4 regions of the Streptomyces sp. CC0208 genome follow, and region 1 is predicted to be linked to each of the others. Evidence: riboswitches for the same ligand, from Rfam matches in the RefSeq annotation. Region 1 holds a riboswitch; each other region holds the start of a gene.

The links. Region 1 has a riboswitch for cyclic di-AMP ahead of D1369_RS24250 (transglycosylase family protein). Riboswitches for the same ligand answer to the same signal wherever they lie in the genome.
Positions count from the first base shown of each region.
Region 2: it holds a riboswitch for cyclic di-AMP, as region 1 does, so the genes downstream of both, D1369_RS10365 (M23 family metallopeptidase) here and D1369_RS24250 (transglycosylase family protein) in region 1, are expected to answer to the same signal.
Region 3: it holds a riboswitch for cyclic di-AMP, as region 1 does, so the genes downstream of both, D1369_RS16630 (transglycosylase SLT domain-containing protein) here and D1369_RS24250 (transglycosylase family protein) in region 1, are expected to answer to the same signal.
Region 4: it holds a riboswitch for cyclic di-AMP, as region 1 does, so the genes downstream of both, D1369_RS15635 (C40 family peptidase) here and D1369_RS24250 (transglycosylase family protein) in region 1, are expected to answer to the same signal.

Region 1 covers NZ_CP031969.1:5,265,146-5,270,969, reverse strand. Annotated here, with positions in the region: gene eno (phosphopyruvate hydratase) at 89-1,375, opposite strand; gene D1369_RS24250 (transglycosylase family protein) at 1,668-2,360, opposite strand; cyclic di-AMP (ydaO/yuaA leader) riboswitch at 2,364-2,576, opposite strand; gene D1369_RS24245 (transglycosylase family protein) at 2,736-3,713, opposite strand; gene D1369_RS24240 (cytochrome P450) at 3,906-5,192, opposite strand; gene D1369_RS24235 (nucleoside triphosphate pyrophosphohydrolase) at 5,516-5,824, opposite strand, start outside.
Region 2 covers NZ_CP031969.1:2,297,002-2,302,825, forward strand. Annotated here, with positions in the region: gene D1369_RS10345 (bifunctional GNAT family N-acetyltransferase/acetate--CoA ligase family protein) at 1-42, opposite strand, end outside; gene D1369_RS10355 (HPr family phosphocarrier protein) at 229-510, shown strand; gene D1369_RS10360 (GntR family transcriptional regulator) at 636-1,331, opposite strand; gene D1369_RS10365 (M23 family metallopeptidase) at 1,520-2,272, opposite strand; cyclic di-AMP (ydaO/yuaA leader) riboswitch at 2,286-2,443, opposite strand; gene D1369_RS10370 (pitrilysin family protein) at 2,656-4,044, opposite strand; gene D1369_RS10375 (pitrilysin family protein) at 4,041-5,435, opposite strand; gene D1369_RS10380 (DNA topoisomerase IV subunit A) at 5,763-5,824, shown strand, end outside.
Region 3 covers NZ_CP031969.1:3,668,103-3,673,926, forward strand. Annotated here, with positions in the region: gene D1369_RS16615 (sigma-E factor regulatory protein RseB domain-containing protein) at 1-338, opposite strand, end outside; gene D1369_RS16620 (polyprenyl synthetase family protein) at 587-1,597, opposite strand; gene D1369_RS16625 (CocE/NonD family hydrolase) at 1,849-3,867, shown strand; cyclic di-AMP (ydaO/yuaA leader) riboswitch at 4,108-4,310, shown strand; gene D1369_RS16630 (transglycosylase SLT domain-containing protein) at 4,316-4,798, shown strand; gene D1369_RS16635 (Cof-type HAD-IIB family hydrolase) at 4,802-5,614, opposite strand.
Region 4 covers NZ_CP031969.1:3,472,145-3,477,968, forward strand. Annotated here, with positions in the region: gene pcrA (DNA helicase PcrA) at 1-1,287, opposite strand, end outside; cyclic di-AMP (ydaO/yuaA leader) riboswitch at 1,828-1,997, shown strand; gene D1369_RS15635 (C40 family peptidase) at 2,006-3,151, shown strand; gene D1369_RS15640 (tellurite resistance/C4-dicarboxylate transporter family protein) at 3,247-4,230, shown strand; gene D1369_RS15645 (hypothetical protein) at 4,208-4,561, opposite strand; gene D1369_RS15650 (C40 family peptidase) at 5,017-5,824, shown strand, end outside.

The sequences.
Region 1 (5,824 bases):
CCCCTTCTACGTGCGTACGTCCCCGCACACGGTACGGGACCGGTACGGGGACGTACGTACGACTGGCTCAGGATTGACCCTGGTGGGGTCAGCCCTTGAAGCGGGGGAAGGCCGAGCGGCCCGCGTACACCGCCGCGTCGTCGAGGATCTCCTCGATGCGCAGGAGCTGGTTGTACTTGGCGACACGCTCGGAGCGGGCCGGGGCGCCGGTCTTGATCTGGCCGCAGTTGGTGGCGACGGCCAGGTCGGCGATGGTGACGTCCTCGGTCTCGCCGGAGCGGTGGGACATCATGCACTTGAAGCCGCTGCGCTGGGCGAGCTCGACGGCGTCGAGGGTCTCGGTCAGCGAGCCGATCTGGTTCACCTTGACGAGCAGCGCGTTGGCGGCACCGTCCTCGATGCCGCGGGCCAGACGCTCCGGGTTGGTGACGAACAGGTCGTCGCCGACGATCTGGACCTTGTCGCCCAGCTTGTCGGTGAGGACCTTCCAGCCGGCCCAGTCGTCCTCGAACAGCGGGTCCTCGATGGAGACGAGCGGGTAGGCCGCCACGAGCTCCTCGTAGTACTCCGTCATCTCGGCGGCCGACCGGTCCTTGCCCTCGAACTGGTACTTGCCGTCCTTGTAGAACTCGGAGGCGGCGACGTCGAGCGCCAGGGCGACCTGCTCGCCGGGGATGTAACCGGCTTCCTTGATCGCCTCGAGGATCAGGTCCAGGGCGGCGCGGTTGGACTCCAGGTTCGGCGCGAAGCCGCCCTCGTCGCCGAGACCGGTGGACAGGCCCTTGCTCTTCAGGACCTTCTTGAGGGTGTGGTAGACCTCGGTGCCCCAGCGCAGCGCCTCCGAGAAGGACTCCGCACCGATCGGGGCGATCATGAACTCCTGGATGTCCACGTTGGAGTCGGCGTGCGAGCCGCCGTTCAGGATGTTCATCATCGGCACCGGCAGCAGGTGCGCGTTCGGGCCGCCCAGGTAGCGGAAGAGCGGGAGGTCGCTGGCCTCGGAGGCGGCGTGGGCGACGGCCAGGGAGACGCCGAGGATGGCGTTGGCGCCGAGCGAGCCCTTGTTGTCGGTGGCGTCCAGGTCGAACATCGCCTGGTCGATCAGGCGCTGCTCGGTGGCGTCGTAGCCGACGAGCTCCGGGCCGATCTGCTCGATGACCGCGAGGACGGCCTTCTCGACACCCTTGCCCTGGTAGCGGTTCGGGTCACCGTCGCGCAGCTCGATGGCCTCGAAGGCGCCCGTGGAGGCGCCGGAGGGGACGGCGGCACGACCGGTGCTGCCGTCGTCGAGGCCGACCTCGACCTCGACCGTGGGGTTGCCTCGGGAGTCCAGGATTTCCCGGGCTACGACGACGTCGATGGACGGCACGAGCATCTCCTTCTTGGGATGTGACACGGTCCGCCGGGACCGCGGTGGGTTCTGCGAGTCCGAGCCTAACCGGCTCGGCGCGATCGGCCACCGTGTGGACCGCCCCCTGGACAGAACCGAGAGTAAATTGTTTCTGAACTGAACAAAGACCGGTCGGCGCCTGGCATGAAAAACCCCGCCCCGGTGCGTACGGGGGAACACGCACCGGAGCGGGGAGCCCGTGGGGACGGGGGGTGACCCTCACGAGGCCTTCATCCTGAAGGACACGACTGTGAGGGCCCTGTGGTTCAGCTGGGTCTTACTTCAGGTGCAGCTGCTGGCCCGGGAAGATGAAGTCGGCATCGTCGATGATGTCCTTGTTCAGCTTGAACAGCTTCTGCCAGCCGCCCTTGACCTTGTGCTTCTCGGCGATCGAGCTGAGGGTGTCACCCTTGACGACCTTGTACTCGCCGTCGCCCTTCTTGACCTTCTTGCCGGTCGGGGTGGTGACGGTCTTCTTCGCGGCCGGACGCTCGGAGGAACGCGAGGCGCTCTGCTCGCCGGTCGAGCGGGTGCTGGTGCCCGAGTTCGAGGAGCTGGAGTTCGAGCTGGAGGAGGACGAGCTGCTGCCGCTGTAGGAGGCGCCGGACAGGCCCTTGCCGCAGACCGGCCAGGCACCCTTGCCCTGCGAGGCGAGGACCTTCTCGGCGACGGCGATCTGCTGGGACTTGCTGGCCTGGTTGGCCTGCGACGCGTACTGCGTGCCGCCGTAAGCGGCCCAGGTGGAGGCCGAGAACTGCAGGCCGCCGTAGTAGCCGTTGCCGGTGTTGATGGACCAGTTGCCGCCGGACTCGCACTGGGCGACGGTGTCCCACTCGGAGGCGGTGGCGGCAGAGGCGTTGCCGGCCGCCATCAGCGGGGCGGCGATGGCGACACCGGTGACGCCGGCCAGAGCGGCGGCGCGGGTGGTCTTGGAAGGACGACGGTGCTTGCCCTTGCCGGAAAACAGCATGGTGGATCCCCTCACCGACGCCTGCGAGGTGAGCTGTCGGGTTCGGGCCGGTTGAGTTGCCCGGTCGCACACCCTGCGGTGCGCGGCTTCACCCCAAGCCGGTCCAGCGTGAACTGCTGGGCCCGGCACTTACCTTGGGTCCCCCGCTCCTGCCTACGGCGCTTACGCGACGACTGTTCCCGTACGGCCGCTGGCAGGATTCGGCGTTGCGACAGACGGGGCTCGGGTTGCCGAGCGGTCACGACCGTAGACACGCGCTCGGCGGAATTTCAAAGACGATCAGGGCTTCTGAGACTCATCCCACACTTTCACCAAAGTGGACATTCAGTGCGAAGTGTGACGTGAACTCCCGCTGTTTTTCTGGGCTTTTCAGCCCTATTCAGCCCCTGTGTCGAGCGTCTGACCGGCGACGATGTTGCTCGGGTCGACCCCGATGCGGTCCTTGTTCTCGGCATAGAGGGCGCGCCATCCGCCGTCGAGCCCAAGGGAGTCGGCAATGGAGACGAGGGAGTCGCCCTCCTGGACGACATAGGTGGCGGCGGCATGCCGGCCGGCCGAGGCAGAGGCCGTGCTCTTCGTCGCACTCTCCTGCGCGCTGTCACCGCGGTGCTTGCCGGAGCCGAGGGCACCGACGTCCACGAGGGCCGAAGAGCTGCCCTCCTGCCACGACTTGTCTGCTTCGTCCTCTTCTGCACTGACCACGGGCGAGCCGTCGGAAGGCTGCGTCTCCTTCGCAGCCGAACCACCGGATCCCGAAGAGTTCTTTTTGTCCGGCTTGGCCGAACTGTCGCCACTGGAGGCAGAGGCCGACGGCGAGGGCGTCGCGGACGAACCGTCCAGCGCGTCGAGCAGACCGGAAGACTCCTCGGAGCCCGCCGAGTTGGAGGAACCGGACGAACCGGATGAGTCGGACGAACCGGATGTCGAAGCCGAGGGCGCACCGCTCCCCACGCCCGTGTCGACGTCGGCCGAGCCCGAGTTCTTGCTGAGACCGTTGAGCAGACCGCAGGTCGGCCACGCGGCGATGCCCTGGTCCGCGAGGAGCTTCTCGGCCACGGCTATCTGCTGGTTGCGGCTCGCCAGGTCGGCGGTCTCGGCGTACTCGAGGCCGCCGTACTTCTCCCAGTTCTCCTGGGACATCTGGAGGCCGCCGTAGTAGCCGTTGCCGTCGTTCGCGCTCCAGGAGCCACCGCTCTCGCACTCCGCGACCCGGTCCCACGTGGTGCCGGTGGCGGCGCTCGCCCCGGTCGCTCCGAGCAGTGGGATCGCGATGGCGGATCCCGTCACACCGGCCGCCACAAGGAGAGCCGGAGCCTGACGGGGGCGACGGTGACGACCGTTCCCGGAGAGCATGGAGGGACCTTTCCCGAGACAGCAAGTACTGGCGTGGTGGGTGATGCGGGGCACCGCGCTGGTCCGTGAACGTATAGGGATTCGATCACTTGTCACAAGTTAATGCCGCGTAGATCACGTGAAGATCACAGACTTGAGGGCACGTCATGTTTACGCGGCTCCGCGCCGGGATAGGCCGGACCCCTCGGTCGATTACCGGACGGGCGTGAACTCCACGGGCAAAGTGCGCAGTCCGCGCATGATGAGCCCCCCGCGCCAGCGCAAATCAGCCGAATCCACCGCGAGTTGCAGATCCGGTAGGCGGGTGAGGAGGGTAGCGAGCGCGGTCTGGCCCTCCAGGCGGGCGAGCGGGGCACCGAGGCAGTAATGGATGCCGTGGCCGTACCCGAGGTGCTGATTGTCACGACGGGACAGATCGAGCACATCGGGGTCGGCGAACCGCTCCGGATCCCGGTCCGCGGCGGCGAGCACGACGAGCACCGGGTCCCCGGCGGCGATGTCCTGCCCGTCGATCCGCAGGGCTTCGGTGGCGAACCGCCAGGTGGCCAGTTCCACCGGGCCGTCATAGCGAAGGAGTTCCTCCACGCCGGTCTCCAGCAGGCCTTTTTCCCGCCGGGCCAGGGACTCCTGAAGCCGGTTGCGCTGCTCGGGGTGGGTGAGGAGGGCGTGGACGCCGTTGCCGATCAAATTCACGGTGGTTTCGAAACCCGCGAACAGCAGGATGAAGGCCATGGCCGCGGCCTCGTTCTCGGTGAGGTGCTCACCGTGGTCGGAGGCGCGGATGAGCCCGGAGATGAGGTCCTCGCCGGGGGTGGGTTCGTCGGACAGCGCTTCCCGCTTGCGGTGGATGAGTTCGGCGAGATAACCGCGCATCTTCTTCACGGACCGCGCGACCCCGCCCCGCGGCCCCCCTCCGTGGCGGATCATCATGCCCGCCCAGTCACGGAAGTCGTCCTGGTCCTCCCGGGGGACGCCGAGCAGGTCGCAGATCGCGTAGATGGGGAGCGGGAACGCGAACTCGTGGATGAGGTCGGCGCTGCCCGTGGCCGCGAACCCGTCGATGAGACGGTCCGTCAGCTCCTGCACCCTTGGCGCGAACTCCGCGACCCTCCTCGGCGTGAACGCCTTGCTGACCAGCCGTCGGAGCCTGGTGTGGTCCGGCGGGTCGATGTTCAGCAGATGCGTCATCAGCTCCGCCTTGCGCTCCCCCGGGATACCGGTCTTGCCCTTGGCGTGCGCGGGCTCGTCGTGGTGCGCGGGGTTCTTGCTGAGCCGCTGGTCGGCGAGGGCCTGCTTGGCATCGACGTAACGGGTGACCAGCCAGGCCTCCACCCCACTGGGCAACCGGGTCCGGTGCACGGGGGCGTGCTCGCGGAGCCAGGCGTAGGCGGGGTAGGGGTCGGTGGCGAACTCCCAGGTGAAGAGGTCGGGAGCGGGAGCGCCGGGGGTGGCGGGGGTGGCGGGGGGCTGGTCGGTCACTCCTTGACGGTATCCGGGTTCCCCGGGGCCCTGTGGCGCGGCCTTGCCGGGGCTTGTTGCGAGCAGGCGAGCAGGTGTCGGCCGGGTTGGCGGCACGGCAAGCAGGCGGCCCGCACCGGCCGGATTCGGTCGTCGCGAACGGATGTACTCCGGTGCCGACCCGGTACCGGGCAATCCGGCGGACCTGCTGGTGTCAGGTGTGGCCGTCTCCTCGGCAACCGGGGCAGCCCCACAGGTCTCCTTCGGCGGCCGGTCAGAGGGACTCCACAGCGCCGCCCGAGACCTTGGCCACCTCTATCGCCCTGCCGCCCCGTCGTCGGCGTTCAGCTCCTGTCCTCCACCCGGCGGATCGCATCCCTGTACGCCCGTGCCGCCGCCCTCAGCGCGGCCTCCGGGTCGACGCCCTCCGCCTCGGCGCGGGTGGCCAGGGTGAGGAGGTCGTAGCCGATGCCCTCCGTCTTCGGGAGGGGGACGTCCAGGCCCGCCGTCCGCACCCGGGACGCCAGCTTGGCCGCGAGGGCGAGGCCGGGCTGGCCGAGGGGGATGCCTTCGGTGACCGAGGTGCGCTGCTTCTCCATCGCCTTGGTGCGCAGCCAGTGGGCCTTGACCTCCTCGGGGGTGCTGGCCGTCTC
Region 2 (5,824 bases), 3.0 Mb from region 1:
CCAGTGGGCGGGGTACTCGTGCCGGTCCGACGCGCTCTGCATGGGCCCCAGCGTACGGCTCGCGTACGACAACGGCGCGAGGCAGTCTGTGGAGAACGCGCGAGGACGGACGTCGGACCGAGGCCGCGGTCCGACGATCGCCCCGGAGGGACTTCGGGTCCTCTCCGGAGACACTTCACGTGTGGGAAACTGGTCTAGACAACCTTGAGAACCGAAGGGCAGCATCACATGGCTGAGCGCCGCGTCAACGTCGGCTGGGCCGAGGGCCTCCACGCCCGCCCCGCTTCCATCTTCGTCCGGGCCGCCACGGCCGCAGGTATCCCGGTGACGATCGCCAAGGCCGACGGCAACCCCGTCAACGCGGCCTCCATGCTGGCCGTTCTCGGCCTGGGCGCCCAGGGCGGCGAGGAGATCGTCCTCGCCTCCGACGCCGAGGGCGCGGACGCGGCCCTCGACCGGCTCGCGAAGCTGGTCGCCGAGGGACTCGAGGAGCTTCCCGAGACCGTCTGATTTCGGGTCTCCCGAAAAGCACCGAGGGGCTCGTCCGAATTATCGGGCGGGCCCTTCGCTTTCCCTTTTGCGGGCAGCAGAAATACTCCCCCGCGAATTACTCTTCTTTGTATACGGCGCCCGTGTTAATGCCGCACACCCGTCACGTTTACAGGATGTTGCGAGGTCCTCACACGGTCCGCGCGCTCCGGCCCGGAGGTGAACCGCAGCCGGTGCACCACACCCGAGCGCTCGGTGTGCAGTGCCGTGATCGCCCGCGCTCGCTCGGCGTCCCCGCGTGCCACCGCGTCCACGATGGCGCCGTGCTCCGCCCAGGACTCCACCGGGTTGGCGGGTGCGTCCACGACGTACATCCAGGCGATCTTGTGCCGCAGCTGGGTCAGCATCGAGGTCAGCGCGGGGCTGCCGGAGGCCTGCGCGAGCGTCTCGTGGAACCAGCCCCCCAGGGAGCGCAGATCGTCGCTGTTGCCCCGCCTGGCCCGCTCCTGGCCCAGCCTGACCAGGCCGCGCAGCACCTTCAGGTGGGCCTCGGTGCGCCGCTGGGCGGCCCGGGTGGCGCCGAGCGGTTCGAGGAGCATGCGCATCTCCAGGAGGTCGGCGCCCTCCTGCTCGGTCGGTTCCGCCACGCACGCGCCCGCGTGCCGCCGCGTCACCACGAAGCCCTCGGCCTCCAGGGTGCGCAGGGCCTCGCGGACGGGGACGCGGGAGACGCCGTAGCGACGGGCGAGCAGTTCCTCGGTGAGCCGGCTCCCGCGCTCGTGGACACCGGCGACGATGTCGTCCCGGATCGCCGTGCATACCGAGTGCGCCGGAATACGCATGTCCGACCTCCGTCTTAATCCCCGTGAAACGTCGCCGATTGACGTGTGTTCAGTGACTCTATTGCAATGAGCGGGAATTTCCGACGGCGGACCGGAATCCAGGGATATTTTTTGGACAACGGGGCGCTGGAAACGACGAAACCCCGGCTCGGGGAGCCGGGGTCTCGCGGAGTGTGCGCGACGGGTCGTCAGACGTTCACGCCGTGCGACCGCAGGTAGGAGACGGGGTCGATGTCCGAGCCGTACTCCGGGCTGGTGCGCGCCTCGAAGTGCAGGTGCGGTCCGGTGACGTTGCCGGTCGCGCCGGAGAGGCCGATCTGCTGGCCGGGGGTGACCGACTGGCCGACCGAGACGCCGATGGACGACAGGTGGCCGTACTGGGTGTACGTGCCGTCGGCCATCCTGATCACGATCTGGTTCCCGTACGACCCGCCCCAGCCCGTCTCCACGACGGTGCCGCGGCCGACCGCGTGCACGGAGGTGCCGCTGGCGGCGTGGAAGTCGACACCGGTGTGGCTGCCGGAGGACCACAGCGAGCCGCCGGTCTTGTAGCCGGTGGAGACGTAGGAGCCGGAGATCGGGGCGACGAAGGCGTTGAGACGCTTGCGCTCGGCCTCACGGGCGGCGCGCTCCTTGGCCTCGCGTATCTCCTTGGCACGCGCCTCGGCCTTCCGCTTGGCCTCCGCCGCCGCCTTCTTCTGTGCGGCGGCCTGGGCCTGGGCCTCGGCCTGGGCGCCGAGCTGGTCCGCGAGGGAGTCGCCGACGGTGACGACGGGCATGAGACCGGTCTGCTCGACGGAGTTGTCGGCGGCGAGCGCGGGGGCGGCGACGACGCCGATGACGCCGGTGGTGGCAAGGGCCGCGACGCCTGCGGCGCGGGCGGTCGTGCGCTTCATGCGGCTGGGACGACGGTGCTTCCCGGTGGCGCAGGTGAACGCCATGTGGTGGCTGATCCTTTCCTTCCTTCTCGCCTACCGGGTTAGCTGACGGGTTCGGAGCAGGAAGGTCTCCTACGGACCCCCTCGCGGTGCGCGGGCGTCCGATTCACCCCAGGGACGGTGGGTCCCCGGCTCCCCTGGCTCGCGCCTACGGGGACTCGGCGATGACTGTCCGGTGCCGCGGGCGCGGCGCAGTGCCTGACGGACAGCCCAGAGGACGCTAAGCGGGCCTGCTTTCAATCCCCAAACCGATCAGGGTGTTTGTAGCGCATCCCACAGGGCAGACAGGCAACCTCCTGCCCAATTCGGACATCTAAGTGAGTTGGGTGTCGAAGGGGCCCTGGTGACGCTCGCGTCACCAGGGCCCCTTCGAGGCCTGGTTGCCTCTACTCGGCCGTCACGACCTTGACTTCGCCGATGCCGAGGGCTTCGACGGGCTCCTTGATGGCGGCCGCGTCGCCGACCAGGATCGTCACCAGCCGGTCCACCGGGAAGGCGTTCACGACGGCGGCGGTGGCCTCGACGGTGCCGGTCGCGGCGAGCTGCTGGTAAAGCGTCGCCTGGTAGTCGTCGGGCAGGTGCTGCTCGACCTGGTCGGCCAGCGTGCTCGCGACGGCCGCGGCCGTCTCGTACTTGAGCGGTGCCACACCGACGAGGTTCTGTACGGCGACATCGCGCTCCGCGTCGGTGAGACCGCTCTCGGCGAGCGTGCGCAGCACCTTCCACAGGTCGTCCAGGGCGGGACCGGTGTTCGGGGTGTCGACCGAGCCGCTGATGGCGAGCATCGCGGCGCCCGAGCCGTCCGGGGCGGACCTGAGGACCTGGCCGAACGACCGTACGCCGTAGGTGTAGCCCTTCTCCTCGCGCAGGACGCGGTCCAGGCGGGAGGTGAGGGTGCCGCCGAGGCAGTACGTGCCGAGCACCTGCGCGGGCCACACGCGTGCGTGCCGGTCCGCTCCGATACGGCCGATCAGCAGCTGCGTCTGGACGGCGCCGGGGCGGTCCACGATGACGACCCGGCCGGTGTCGTCGGCGGTCACCGGCGGCACGGGGCGCGGCTCGCCCGTGGAGCCGGTCCAGGAGCCGAGGGTGTCGGCGAGCAGCGCGTCCAGGTCGATGCCGGTGAGGTCACCGACGACCACGGCGGTCGCGGTGGCGGGCCGCACGTGCTTCTCGTAGAAGGCGCGCACGGCCGCGGAGTCGATGTTCTCGACGGTCTCCTCGGTCCCCTGGCGCGGGCGCGACATGCGCGAGTCCGCCGGGAAGAGTTCCCTGGAGAGCTCCTTGGCCGCGCGGCGGGACGGGTTGGCCAGCTCGTGCGGGATCTCGTCGAGGCGGTTGCGGACGAGCCGCTCCACCTCGCTGTCCGCGAACGCGGGCGCCCTGAGCGCGTCGGCCAGCAGACCGAGCGCCTTGGCCAGGCGGGAGGCGGGCACTTCGAGGCTCAGACGGACGCCCGGGTGGTCGGCGTGCGCGTCCAGGGTGGCGCCGCAGCGCTCCAGCTCGGCGGCGAAGTCCTCGGCGGAGTGCTTGTCGGTGCCCTCGGAGAACGCGCGCGCCATGATCGTGGCGACACCGTCCAGGCCGGCCGGCTCGGCGTCCAACGGCGCGTCCAGGAGCACCTCGACGGCGACGACCTGCTGGCCGGGGCGGTGGCAGCGCAGGAGGGTGAGGCCGTTGTCGAGCGTCCCGCGCTCGGGGGCGGGGAAGGCCCAGACCTTGGGCTCGCCCGCCTGCGGCTGCGGGTGGAATTCCATCGTGGCGAGCTCGGTCACTTGGCCGCCTCCTCGTTCTCGTCGCTGGCTTCTACGGTCGCCGCGGCCTGCGGGTCCTCGGCGGCCTCCTCGGCGCTGTCGGCGATCTCGGCCGGGGCGGTGGGCTCGTAGACGAGCACCGCGCGGTTGTCGGGGCGCAGTTTGGCCTTGGCGACCTCCTGGACCTCCTCGGCGCTCACCTCCAGGACGCGCTGTACGGCGGTCAGGGCGAGCTGGGGGTCGCCGAACAGGACGGCGTACCGGCACAGTTCGTCGGCGCGGCCGGCGACGGTGCCGAGCCGGTCCAGCCACTCGCGCTCCAACTGAGCCTGGGCGCGCTCCATCTCCTCGGCCGTGGGGCCCTCCTCGGCGAACCGCGCGAGCTCCTCGTCGATGGCGGCCTCGATGACCGGCACCTCGACGTCCCCTGAGGTCTTCACGTCGAGCCAGCCCAGGGAGGGCGCACCGGCCAGGCGCAGCAGGCCGAAGCCGGCCGCGACGGCGGTACGGTCGCGCCGTACGAGCCGGTTGTAGAGGCGGGAGGACTCACCGCCGCCGAGGACGGTGAGGGCCAGGTCGGCCGCGTCCGCCTCGCGGCTGCCGTCGTGCGGCAGCCGGTAGGCGGCCATCAACGCGCGCGCGGGGACCTCCTCCTCGACGACCTCGCGCAGCTGCTCGCCGATGATCTCGGGCAGGGAGCCGTCGCGGGGCGCGGGCTTGCCGTCGTGCGAGGGGATGGAGCCGAAGTACTTCTCGATCCAGGCGAGCGTCTGCTCCGGGTCGATGTCACCGACGACCGACAGGACGGCGTTGTTGGGCGCGTAGTACGTGCGGAAGAACGCGCGCGCGTCCTCCAGGGTGGCCGCGTCCAGGTCGGCCATCGAACCGATCGGGGTGTGGTGGTAGGGGTGGCCCTCCGGGTAGGCGAGCGCGGTCAGTTTCTCGAACGCGGTGCCGTAGGGGACGTTGTCGTAGCGCTGCCTGCGCTCGTTCTTGACGACGTCGCGCTGGTTCTCCATCGACTCGTCGTCGAGGGCGGCCAGCAGCGAGCCCATGCGGTCGGCCTCCAGCCAGAGGGCGAGCTCCAGCTGATGGGTCGGCATGGTCTCGAAGTAGTTGGTGCGCTCGAAGCTGGTGGTGCCGTTGAGCGAGCCGCCCGCGCCCTGGACGAGCTCGAAGTGCCCGTTGCCCTTGACCTGTCCGGAGCCCTGGAACATCAAGTGCTCGAAAAGGTGAGCCAGGCCGGTACGCCCCTTGACCTCGTGGCGCGAGCCGACGTCGTACCAGAGGCACACCGCCGCGACCGGGGTCAGGTGGTCCTCGGAGAGCACCACGCGCAGCCCGTTGGCCAGGCGGTGCTCGGTCGCTGTCAGGCCCCCGGTGCCTGCCTGGTCTGTGGCCGTGTGACCCATGGGCATGTACGTCCCTTCGATCGCGGTCGCGGTCGTCAAAACCGCGCTTTTCCTGCCGGTCCTGCCACTGTATGCAAGCGTGCGGACCCTCGGCGAAGTTCCCGGAGCACGTACGCCCACAGCGGATCGCGTAGCCTGCGGGCAACCGTGAGGGAGGCGCTGTGCGGTCGCCGGCCCGGGCGGCCCGGCCGGGCCCCGGCCCGGACTGTCAGTGCCGCGGTCCACAATGGTCCGCGTCAGATCCCGTTCACGCTTCAGCAAGAGTGAGCCAAAGGGCCGAAGTGAGCGACCCGTAGGCGAGCGACCAGAAAAGAGGAGCCGGCAGCGATGGCCCGCCGCAGCACGAAGACCCCGCCGCCCGACGACTCGTACGAGGAGCGGATCCTCGA
Region 3 (5,824 bases), 1.6 Mb from region 1:
GCGGACGAGTCGCCCGATCCGGAGGGGCCGGCGGCGGAGCCGAGCGAGCTCTCCAGGCCGCCGAGGTCCGGCAGACCGAGATCCGTGGTGATCTTCACGGTGCCGGACAGCTGCTGTACGTCCGACGCGGCGATCTTCTCGATGAGTTCGTGTGCGCTGATCTTCGGCAGGTCGGGGTCGCCGGAGTCGGCGAGCGCCGGGACGAGCCCGATGGTCGCCGCCGCGATCCCCACCACCGTGGCCGGCACGACGTACCGCGCGGCCTTGCGCCGACGCGCGGAACGCAGCTCTTCGGCGTCCGCGGCGGTCACGCTGTCGTCGGATTCGTACGGTGCCATGTGTGCCTTACCTCCGTCGTCGGCGGCGGCTGTCAACTCCCGTGCGTTCACCTGTAGCCGCCATTCTCACCCGAATCGGTGAGGAGTGGTGTTTTCCGTGATGTCCATCTGACCAAATCGGCCATGAGCATGCGTCAGCCCTCGGGGCCAACTCCATGTACACCTGGGGTATGACACGACATGCCGACGCCCCCTACGACCCGTAGGGGGCGTCGCTGCCCGGGACCTGCCGGGCCTGCCGTCCGGACCTAGCCCGCCCGGTGGACCACCGCGTCGCACAGCTCCATCAGCGCCGCCCGCGCGTCGCACTCCCGCAGCGGGGCCAGGGCCGCGCGCGCGTCCTCCGCGTAGCGCACGGTGTCCCGGCGGGCCTGCTCCAGCGCGGGGTGGGTGCGCAGGGCCGCCAGTGCCTCCGCGTGCCGGTCGTCGTCCGTGAGGTCGGAGTCGAGCAGCTCGCACAGGGCGACGTCCTCGGCCAGGCCGAGCCGGGCGGCCCGCTCCCGCAGCCGCAGGACCGGCATCGTGGGGATGCCCTCGCGCAGGTCGGTGCCCGGCGTCTTGCCGGACTCGTGGGAGTCGGAGGCGATGTCCAGGACGTCGTCGGCGAGCTGGAAGGCGACGCCGAGGCGCTCGCCGTACTGGGTGAGGACGTCCACGACCCTCTCGTCGGCGCCGGACATCATCGCCCCGAAGCGGCACGAGACGGCGACCAGCGAGCCCGTCTTGCCGCCGAGCACGTCGAGGTAGTGCTCGACCGGATCGCGGCCGTCCTGCGGCCCGGCCGTCTCCAGGATCTGGCCGGTGACCAGGCGCTCGAACGCCTCGGACTGCACCCGGACCGCTTCGGGCCCGAGGTCGGCCAGGATGTGCGAGGCACGGGCGAACAGGAAGTCGCCGGTCAGCACGGCCACGGAATTGCCCCAGCGGGTGTTGGCGCTGTCGACGCCCCGCCGGACCTCGGCCTCGTCCATGACGTCGTCGTGGTACAGCGTCGCGAGGTGGGTCAGCTCCACCACCACGGCCGACGGCACCACGCCCGGCGCATAGGGGTCGCCGAACTGGGCGGCGAGCATCACGAGCAACGGCCGGAAGCGCTTTCCACCCGCCCGCACCAGATGCTGGGCGGCCTCCGTGATGAAGGGGACCTCGCTCTTGGTGGCCTCGAGCAGTCCCTCCTCGACAGCCGTCATTCCGGCCTGGACATCGGCTTCCAGAGCCTGGTCCCGCACGCTCAGCCCGAACGGCCCGACGACGGTCACGAGGGGTCTCCTGTCTGCTGGTGTCTACTGGCGGTCACACGGAATGTCGATAGGTCGCTGCCATCACTCAAGTCAGCGTATCCGGTCACCTTTGGATCACCGATAGCGCCCGCCCCGTCCATGCCAGGCGGGATCGGATCACGACCGGTATGTTTTTGATCACCTGAAAAGAATGGATATCAATCGATTTGTAGGGAAGTAGCCGCCCTCGTCGTGACACCCGGCGCACTGAGACCGACGGGACCCCACCGATGCGCATCCGCACGCCCTTCCCCTACGAGACGACCCACGACGACGTCCGCATTCCGCTCCCGGACGGGACGCTCCTGTACGCACGCGTGTGGCGACCCCTCACTCAGGAACCGGTACCCGCGATCCTCGAATACCTGCCGTACCGCCTCACCGACTGGACCGCGCCCCGTGACGGGCAGCGCCACCCCTGGTACGCGGGCCACGGCTACGCCTCGGTCCGTGTCGACGTGCGCGGGCACGGGAACAGCGAGGGCCTGCCGGGTGACGCGTACTCGGCGGCCGAACTCGCCGACGGGGTCGAGGTCGTCGACTGGCTGGCCGCGCAGCCCTGGTGCGACGGCCGGGTCGGCATGTTCGGGATCTCCTGGGGCGGCTTCGACGCCCTCCGGATCGCGGCCCTGGCACCCGAGCCGCTCAAAGCGGTCGTCACCGTCTGCGCCACCGACGACCGCTACGACAACGACGTGCACTACCTGGGTGGTTCCGTCCTCGCGGCCGACATGCACGCGTGGGCGGCGACGATGCTCGCCTACGTCTCCCGGCCTCCGGACCCCCTCCATGTCGGCGACGGCTGGCGGGAGATGTGGCTCGCACGCCTCGAAGCGGTCGAGCCGTTCGTCCACACCTGGCTCGGCCACCAGACCCGCGACGGCTACTGGCGCCACGGCAGCGTCCGCGAGGACCACGACGCGATCGGCGCGGCCGTCCTCGCGGTCGGCGGCTGGCACGACCCGTACCACGACACCGTCCTGCGGCTCGTCGAGCACCTGCCGGCCGACCGGGTACGGGGGATCGTCGGCCCCTGGTCCCACCAGTACCCGGACCGCGGCCTGCCGCCCGGCCCGGCGATCGGCTTCCTCCAGGAGACCCTGCGCTGGTGGGACCAGCACCTCAAGGGCGTCGACACCGGCGTCATGCGAGAACCCCTCCTGAGGGCCTACATCGGCGACTCCCACCCCCCGGCCACCGTCCTCGACACCCTGCCCGGCCGCTGGGTCGGCGAGCCCGCCTGGCCCTCCCCGCACGTGACGACGGTGGCGTACGGCCTTCAGGGCGCCCCCGTCCTGGTCCGTTCCCCGCAGCACACGGGCGTGGACGCCGGCCGTTTCCGCCCCGTCGGCAACGACGCCGACCTGCCGCCGGACCAGCGGGAGGAGGACGCCCGTTCGGCCTGTTTCGAGTTCGCGACGGGCGAGGAGACGTGGGTCCTCGGGCGGCCGCGGGTGCGGCTCAGGGTGACCTCGGAGGTGTCGCGCGGGCAGGTCGTCGCGCGGCTCTGCGATGTCGCCCCGGACGGGTCGTCGACGCTCGTCACGCGAGGGGTGCTGAACCTCTCGGCCCGCCACGGACAGGACCGGACGGTGCCCTGGGAGCCCGGGGCGACGCAGGAGGTGGCCTTCGAGCTGAACGGCATCGGGCACGCCTTCCCGCCCGGTCACCGCATCCGGCTCGCCGTCTCCTCGGCGTACTGGCCGTGGATCTGGCCGCAGCCGGGGTCGCAGGCCGGATTCACCCTGGAGCCGGCGGGCAGCTTCCTCGAACTGCCGGTACGCGCGCGGGAAGCGGCCTCGGACATCGCCTTCGAGGAGCCGGAGCAGTCCGGGCCGCTCGACGTCACCCGCGGCGTAGCCGCTGACGGATGGAGCCCCGCGACTTTGGACGAACCCCGCCCCGAGCGCCTGGTCGTCCGTGACGTGGCCAAGGGCGAGTGGCGTCTGGAGGTCGACCCCCGGTACGGCGGCACGCGCGTGTACCCCGACGGCCTGGAGATCACCGAGGACGCGCTGGAGACGTACACGATCGACGAGCAGGACCCCCTGTCCGCCCGCACCCGCTCGGACTGGACGATCCGGCTGCACCGCCCCGAGCTCGCCTGGGACACCACCGTCCGCACCCGCGCGGAGATCACCTGCGACAGGACGGACTTCCACACCTCCGACGAGGTCGTGTGCACCGCCGGCGATGAGGTGGTCTTCCACCGGACGTGGGAGAAGCGGATCCCACGCACGGCCGGTTGAAGACGAGTTGGGCTTTCCTGACCGTTTTACCCCTCTTGCGCTCGGCTGTGATGTGGCCCACTCGCGGGGGTGGACCGGCATGGATGCGGAATCCGTCGATCCGCCTTTTCCTTTGCGCGAGTTGAGGTTGGCGAACGCAAAGGATCAAGCGCCTCAAATGCCTCTTTCCAAGGTCAATAGGCACCGCATGTGAATTCGCCACTTGTTCCGGACATGTGCTCTCGCATACGTTCCCGGCCTGTCGGGCGGACGCCGAATCCTGCCACCACCCGACAACACCCACCTAGCACCACGGCAGGAGCGGGGGAACCAGGTAAGTCGCCGGACCGGACGTCTTCGGACATACCGGCACGGCTTGGGGTGAAGTCGCGCCTTTCGCAGGCGTGGCCGGGCAGCTCCCGCCCGAACCCGACAGCTCACCTCGCAGGCGACGGAGAGGAACTTCGCCATGTCTGCTGCCGCTCAGCACCGCCGTACCCGCACCAGCCGTCTCGCCCGCAAACTCGCCGTCGCCGGCACCGGAGTCGCCGTCCTCGCGCTGCCGCTCATCGGCGCGAGCAGCGCGTCCGCGGCCACCCCGACCGTGCAGACCGCCACCACGCTCGGCTACTCCAACACCCTCGACGGCTGGATCCGGGCCTCCCTCGCCGTCATGGCGGAGCACGGGATTCCCGGCTCCTACGACGGGATCTACCGCAACGTCATACGCGAGTCCTCCGGCAACCCCTACGCCATCAACCTCTGGGACTCCAACGCCGCGGCCGGCACGCCCTCCAAGGGCCTGCTCCAGGTGATCGACCCGACCTTCAACGCGTACCACGTGGCCAACACCTCGTGGGACCCGTACGACCCGGTCGCCAACATCACCGCGGCCTGCAACTACGCGGCCCAGCGGTACGGGTCCATCGACAACGTGTTCGGCGCGTACTAGGAACTACGCCCGCGGGAAGAGCCTTTCGAGGACGACGGCGATGCCGTCGTCCTCGTTCGACAGGGTGACCTCGTCGGCCACGGCCTTGAGTTCGGGGTGGGCGTTGGCCATCGCCACCCCGCGGGCCGCCCAGTCGAACATCGGGATGTCGTTGGGCATGTCCCCGAAGGCGATCGTCACCTCGGGCCCCAGTCCCAGGTGTTCGGCGGCCAGCGCGAGGCCGGTCGCCTTGGTGATGCCGCATGGCTGGAGTTCGACGGTCCCGGGGCCCGACATGGTGACCGTCGCCAGCGAACCCACCACCGAGCGGGCCGTGACCGCCAACTCGTCGTCGGACAGGTAGGGGTGGCGCAGCAGCACCTTGCTGATCGGCTCGCACCACAGGTCGTCGCGCCGGCCGACCCGTACCGCGGGCAGGGTCGGATGGGGCATCAGATAGCCCGGTTCGATGAGGGTGAGTCCCTCGACACCGTCCTGGTCCACGGCCGCGTACACCTGCCCGACCTCGGCCTCGATCTTGCCCAGCGCGGTCTCGGCCAGCTCCCGGTCCAGGGTCACCGACCAGAGCAGACGGTCCGCGCCGGCGTCGTACACCTGCGCGCCCTGTCCGCACACCGCGAGCCCCGTACTGCCGAGGTCGTCGAGCAGCGGCCGCACTCTGGGCGCCGGCCGGCCCGTCACGACGAGATGCCGGGCCCCGCCCGCGGCCACCCGTGCGAGCGCGGCCAACGACCGGTCGGAGAGGGTGTCGTCGGTCCGCAGCAGCGTTCCGTCCAGGTCAGTGGCGATCAGTGAATATGCGGAAGAGGCGGCCATGATCAGAGAATACGGATGGTTGGCCCCTGCGACTCGACGCGAACCGGACGGCTGCTGCTTTCACATGCGTTGACGGCAGTTCCGGTTCCTGGGTGCGGCGGCACGGCACGAACACGGCCGGCGGGCCCCGGCGGGAGCGGCCCGAAACCCTCGGCCGGTCGCCGACTTTCACCAGTACCAGCGGATCCTGGTGAGGGCCGCGAGCCCGCT
Region 4 (5,824 bases), 1.8 Mb from region 1:
GACATCGCCGGCCTTCGCATCGCCCGCGTCCGTGAGGCGGTCAATTTCGTCGGCGACGAACTGCGCCTCGTCGTGCTCGGTGTCGGCGACATAGCCGGTGATGCGCGCGCCCGCGCCCGCGTTGGTCCACAGGTTCTTGGGGCGGCGGGACTCGTTGCGCTCGATGACGGCGTTGGCGGCGGTGAGGATCGTCTGGGTGGAGCGGTAGTTCTGCTCCAGGAGGATCGTCGTCGCGTTGGGGTAGTCCTCCTCGAACTGGAGGATGTTGCGGATGGTCGCGCCGCGGAAGGCGTAGATCGACTGGTCGGCGTCACCCACGACACAGAGCTCGGCGGGCGGCAGGTCGTGCTCGCTCGGCGGTACGTCCACAGGGTGCTCGGAGGTCCCGACCAGCTCCCTGACCAGGGCGTACTGCGCGTGGTTGGTGTCCTGGTACTCGTCGACCAGGACATGCCTGAAGCGGCGGCGGTAGTGCTCGGAGACATCGGGGAACGCCCGGAGCAGGTTGACCGTCGTCATGATCAGGTCGTCGAAGTCGAGGGCGTTCGCCTCGCGCAGGCGCGACTGGTACATGGCGTAGGCCTGGGCGAGGGTCTTCTCGAAGCCGTCCGTGGCCTGGGCGGCGAAGTCCTCCTCGTCGATCAGCTCGTTCTTCAGGTTGCTGATCTTGGCGCTGAAGGACTTCGGCGGGTACCGCTTGGGGTCGAGGTCCAGGTCGCGGCAGACCAGGGCCATGAGGCGCTTGGAGTCGGCGGCGTCGTAGATCGAGAAGGAGGAGGTGAACCCGAGCTTCTTCGACTCCCGCCTGAGGATCCGCACACACGCGCTGTGGAAGGTCATCACCCACATCGCGTTCGCGCGCGGGCCGACGAGCTGCTCGACGCGCTCCTTCATCTCGCCCGCGGCCTTGTTGGTGAAGGTGATCGCGAGGATCTGGCCCGGGTGGACATTGCGCTCGCCGAGGAGGTGGGCGATGCGGTGGGTGAGCACCCGGGTCTTGCCGGAGCCGGCACCGGCCACGATGAGCAGCGGGGTGCCGGAGTGCACGACGGCCGCGCGCTGGTTCTCGTTCAGCCCCTCCAGGAGGGCGGCCGGGTCCACCACCGGGCGCGGGGCACCGTCGCGGTAGTAGGAGTCCCGCTCCGGGGGCACGTCGAACTTGCCGCCGAACAGGTCGTCCGGAACCTGCTCCGGTACGTGCTCGTCCTCGGGCGGCGGCGGTTCTTCCCCGTGGGCCCGAGGGGCCTGGAGGTCCGCCAGGAAGCTGTCGTCAAAGAGGCTGCTCATCGCTCTCCGAGTCTAGGGTGCCCCACTGACAGACCGCCGCCGCCCTGAGAACATCCACCGGTATCAGCAGCCGATGATCTTCCGGACCTGCCCTCCGGCGCCCCCGACCGCTGTCCGCGACCGACCGGACCGAGACGCGGGTACGGCCGCCGCACGGCCGCCGCACGGCCACCGCACGGCCACCGCAGGGACACCGACGGCGACGCCCGCCGGGAACGGCACCCGCAGGTGCCTGCGCTCGTCGCGCGAGACCTTGGTCACCCCGGCTCGCGTCGGGCCCGAACACCGCGGCGGCGGATCAGGCGGGCGCCGGCCTGCCTCCAACGGCACGGCCGTCCCGCTCCGCCTCACCCTCGCCCCCGGAGGAAACAGGCCCGAATCAGCGCAGATCGCCCCGGGTTGGTCACGCGGGGCGACGCCCGGGACGAAGGTCACGAAAATGTATCGGGCATATCGCACATCAACCTTCACACGGGCCACACCAGTTGGCTACCGTTCCGGACAGGCCGTACGACCCCCACCGGCGAACCCCGCCGGGCCGCACGGCCTCCGCCGAGTCCGCAGCGCCGCCGCGCGCCCGGAGCCGGGGACCCACCGAACCCGGGGTGAATCGGCCGACTCCCGCGCACGGGAGCGCCGTAGGGCAAACCTTCCGAAGCACCTCGCCCGAACCCGACAGCTAACCCGGTAGGCGGAGTACGGGAAGGAGTCGCCTCCCTTGGCGTCGCACCGCAAGTCGCGTCCCGTCGGTACGCGCGCAGCAGGCATACGGACCCCGGCCCTCGCGACGGCCGCCCTCACCTCCGTGGCCCTGCTGTCCCAGTCGGCGAACGCCGCGCCGGCCGATGACAAGCCGAGTCTCGAAGAGGTCGAGAAGAAGGTCGACGACCTCTACCGCCAGGCCGAGTCGGCGACCGACACCTACAACGCCGCCAAGGAGAGGACCACCAAGCAGCGCAAGCAGGTGGACACGCTCCTCGAGGACGTCGCCAGGCGCACCCAGACGCTCAACGAGGCACGGGAGGAACTCGGTTCCTTCGCCGCGGCCCAGTACCGCACCGGCGCCGCCGCGCCCGGCACGGCGACCTTCCTGCTCGCCGACACCCCGCAGGACTACTTCGACCAGACCCAGCTGATGGGCCGCTTGACGAGCCGCCAGAAGGGCGCCGTCGACGACTACGTCTCCGAGCAGTCCGCGACGATGAAGAAGCGCGAGGAGGCCTCCCAGAGCCTTCAGGCGCTCACCGAGACGCAGAGCGACCTGAAGACCGCCAAGGCGACCGTCCAGAAGAAGCTCGCCGACGCGCGCGAGCTGCTGTCGGAGCTGACCGCCCAGGAGAAGGCACGGCTCGCGGCGATCGAGCGGCGCAAGCAGCAGGAGGCGGACCGCAAGGCGGCGCAGCTGGCGCAGCAGCAGGCGGCAGCGGAGAAGGCCGCACAAGGAGCCGCGCAGGAGGCCACCGCCCCGCAGGAGAGCACGCCGACGGCGCCCGACTCCTCGTACGCCACCAAAGCAGCCAAGGCCCTCGCGTTCGCCCGCGCGCAGGTCGGCAAGCCGTACGTCTGGGGCGCCACCGGCCCCGGCTCCTACGACTGCTCAGGGCTCACCCAGGCCGCCTGGAAGGCCGCCGGGGTCGACCTCCCCCGTGTCACCTACGACCAGGTCAACGCCGGCACCACGGTCGCCCTGGCCGACGCACAGCCCGGTGACCTGGTCTTCTTCTACGACGACATCAGCCACGTGGGCCTCTACATCGGCAACGGCATGATGATCCACGCCCCCAAGCCGGGCGCGTACGTCCGCGAGGAGTCGATCTACTACGACGGCGAGTCGGGGATCCACAGCGTGGTCCGCCCGGCCTGAGGCGCCGTCCCGCGGAGCCCGCACTCGCGTGCATTTCCCCGCACGCGCGTGCGCGCCCCGCTCGCACGGCGCGGGGAGCTTCCTAGCATCGACCCATGCCCGGTACCTCCCCCCACTCCCCCCTGCGCGCCTGGTGGACGCGGCGCCCGCCCGAAGCCGGGGCCGCGGTGATGGCGACCGGCATCGTGTCGGTGGGGCTCCATCTGACCGGCCACGAGACGCTGTCGCGCATCGCCCTGGTGCTCGGTTGCGTGGCCTGGCTGGGGCTGGCCGCCGAGTTCGCCGCAGGACTGCTGAGGGAGCGCGCGCGCTGGGCCGCGGAGGCCAGGTCACCGGGCGGCCTGACGGCCGTGGCGGCGACCACCGTGCTCGGCACCCGTTTCTCCATGCTTGGCCGGCAGACCCTCGCCGAGACGCTGCTGGCGCTGTCCGCGCTGCTGTGGCCGGTGCTGACGGTGCTCGTCGTGAGGCACTGGAAGCGGAGGCTGCCCGGCGGGGTGTTCCTGTGCTGTGTGGCCGCCCAGGGTCTCGCGGTCCTGTGCGCCACGCTCGCCGCGGCGGAGTCGGCGGCCTGGCTCGCGCACACGGCGCTCGTGTTGTTCTGGCTCGGCCTGGTCCTCTACGGCGTCGCGCTCCACCTCTTCGATCTGCGCCAGGTGCTGGTCGGACCGGGCGACCAGTGGATCGCGGGCGGCGCGCTCGCCATCTCGGCGCTCGCCGGCTCGGGACTCCTCGCCGCCGACAGCGCGCGCCTGTACCTGTGGAACGACGACGACCACGGCGTCCTGCGCGCGGTGACCGTCGCCCTGCTGGTGCTCGCCCTGGCCTGGTACGCCGTCCTGCTCGTCGCCGAGTGCGTACGGCCGCGACCGCGCTACGACGTGCGCCGCTGGGCCACCGTGTTCCCCATGGGGATGACGGCGGTCGCGACCCTGTCGGTCTCCGCCGCCGCGGACGTGCCGTGGCTCCGGACCCCGGGCGAGGTACTGCTGTGGATCTCGGTGGCGGCCTGGTCGGCCGTCGCCGCGGGGGCGGTCGGCTCCGCCCTCGCCGCCGTCAGGTCCACAGCACCGCGATGAAGACGTTGGCCGTGGTCAGCGCGCCGACCAGGCCGAACAGGCGCTTGTCCACCGTTTCGTCGTCCCGCTTCACATAGACGAGGTCGAGGATCACGATCAGCAGGGCCAGCTTCACGCCGATCTTGATGTTGTTGACGTGCTGGTCGTCGGCCTGGTTGAGGCCGACCAGGATCACCCCGGTGACCAGCATGGTGGCGGCTCCGTGCAGCATCGCGGGGACGAACCGGGCGGTGCCCCGGCCCATCGCCTTCATCTGGGTGAGGAAGCCGCCGAGCAGCGAGGCGATGCCGACGATGTGCAGGCCGACGAAGAGATGGATGAGTACGTCCATGAGGCCGGAGCCTATGCCGGGCCCTGAGGGCCACGCGCACCGGCCCCTGGGGCAGATCTTGCATATATGCGGCCCATAGCACTCCCCACCCTCCACGGGTCCCGGAATCGCGACTTCGGTCAGCGCCCCGCGCGAAGTCGACGGCGGCACCCCGGCAGCACGGTCACCTTCGGTCACCCGGCGGTCCCCTGACGGCAGTTCCGCACAACCCGTCACCTCCCGGACACGGTCAGGTTTAGCGTCCTCCACCAGGTGACCGGCTCCCCACCGCCGCCCGGGCCAGGGGCGGCAGTCGGCCACCACCGCCGAGAAGGTCCGGCGGCGGCCCGCTCCCCCTGTGCAGGCCGTCGCCGGACGCGCACACCGCCCCGGGCGGTCGTACGGCCGCTCCCCTCTGGCGTTCGTACGTCCCGAGCCCCGGAGCGGGCGAACGTACGAAAGGACGTGCAGTCCACGTGGCAGCGCACCGCAAGCCCCGCAGGCGCTCGGCCGGCGGCCATACGGTCCGTACGGCAGCGACGATCGCCCTCGCGGGGGCCGCGACCGCGACGGGCTTCGACGGGATCGGACACGCCGAGCCGCAGCTCACCCCGGCCCAGGTCGAGGCGAAGGTGGACCAGCTGTACCAGGAGGCCGAGGCGGCCACCGAGAAGTACAACGGCGCGAAGGAGAAGGCCGAGGCGGCCGAACACCGGCTGGACAGCCTGCGGGACGAGGCGGCCCGCCGGACGGAACAGCTCAACGAGGCGCGGGACGCGCTGGGTTCGATCGCCGCGGCACAGTACCGCGGCGGCGGCCTCGACCCCGCGATGCAGCTCGCCCTGACCGACGACCCCGACCGGTACCTGGACAGCGCCGAGTTCGTCGAACGGGCCGGTACCCGCCAGGCCGCCTCCGTGGCGAACGTACGCCGGCAGCTGCGGGAGATCGAGCAGCTGCGCGGGGCCGCGCACATCGAGCTGACCTCGCTGAAGTCGCGCCAGGCGGAACTGAAGCGGCACAAGAAGACGATCACCGGCAAACTGGGAGCGGCCCGCCGGCTGATGTCCCAGCTGCCGGCCGGGGAACGGGCGGTGCTCGCCGACGACGGGGCTCGCGCCTCACGGGCCACGACGAGCGTCCGCGAGGAGCTGGCGACCCCGGGCGCGGCCACTACGGAGGCCCCCGACTCCCGTGCCGCGGCGGCCGTCTCCTACGCCTACGCCAAGCTCGGCAGCCCCTACGTCTGGGGCGCCACCGGCCCGGACGCCTTCGACTGCTCGG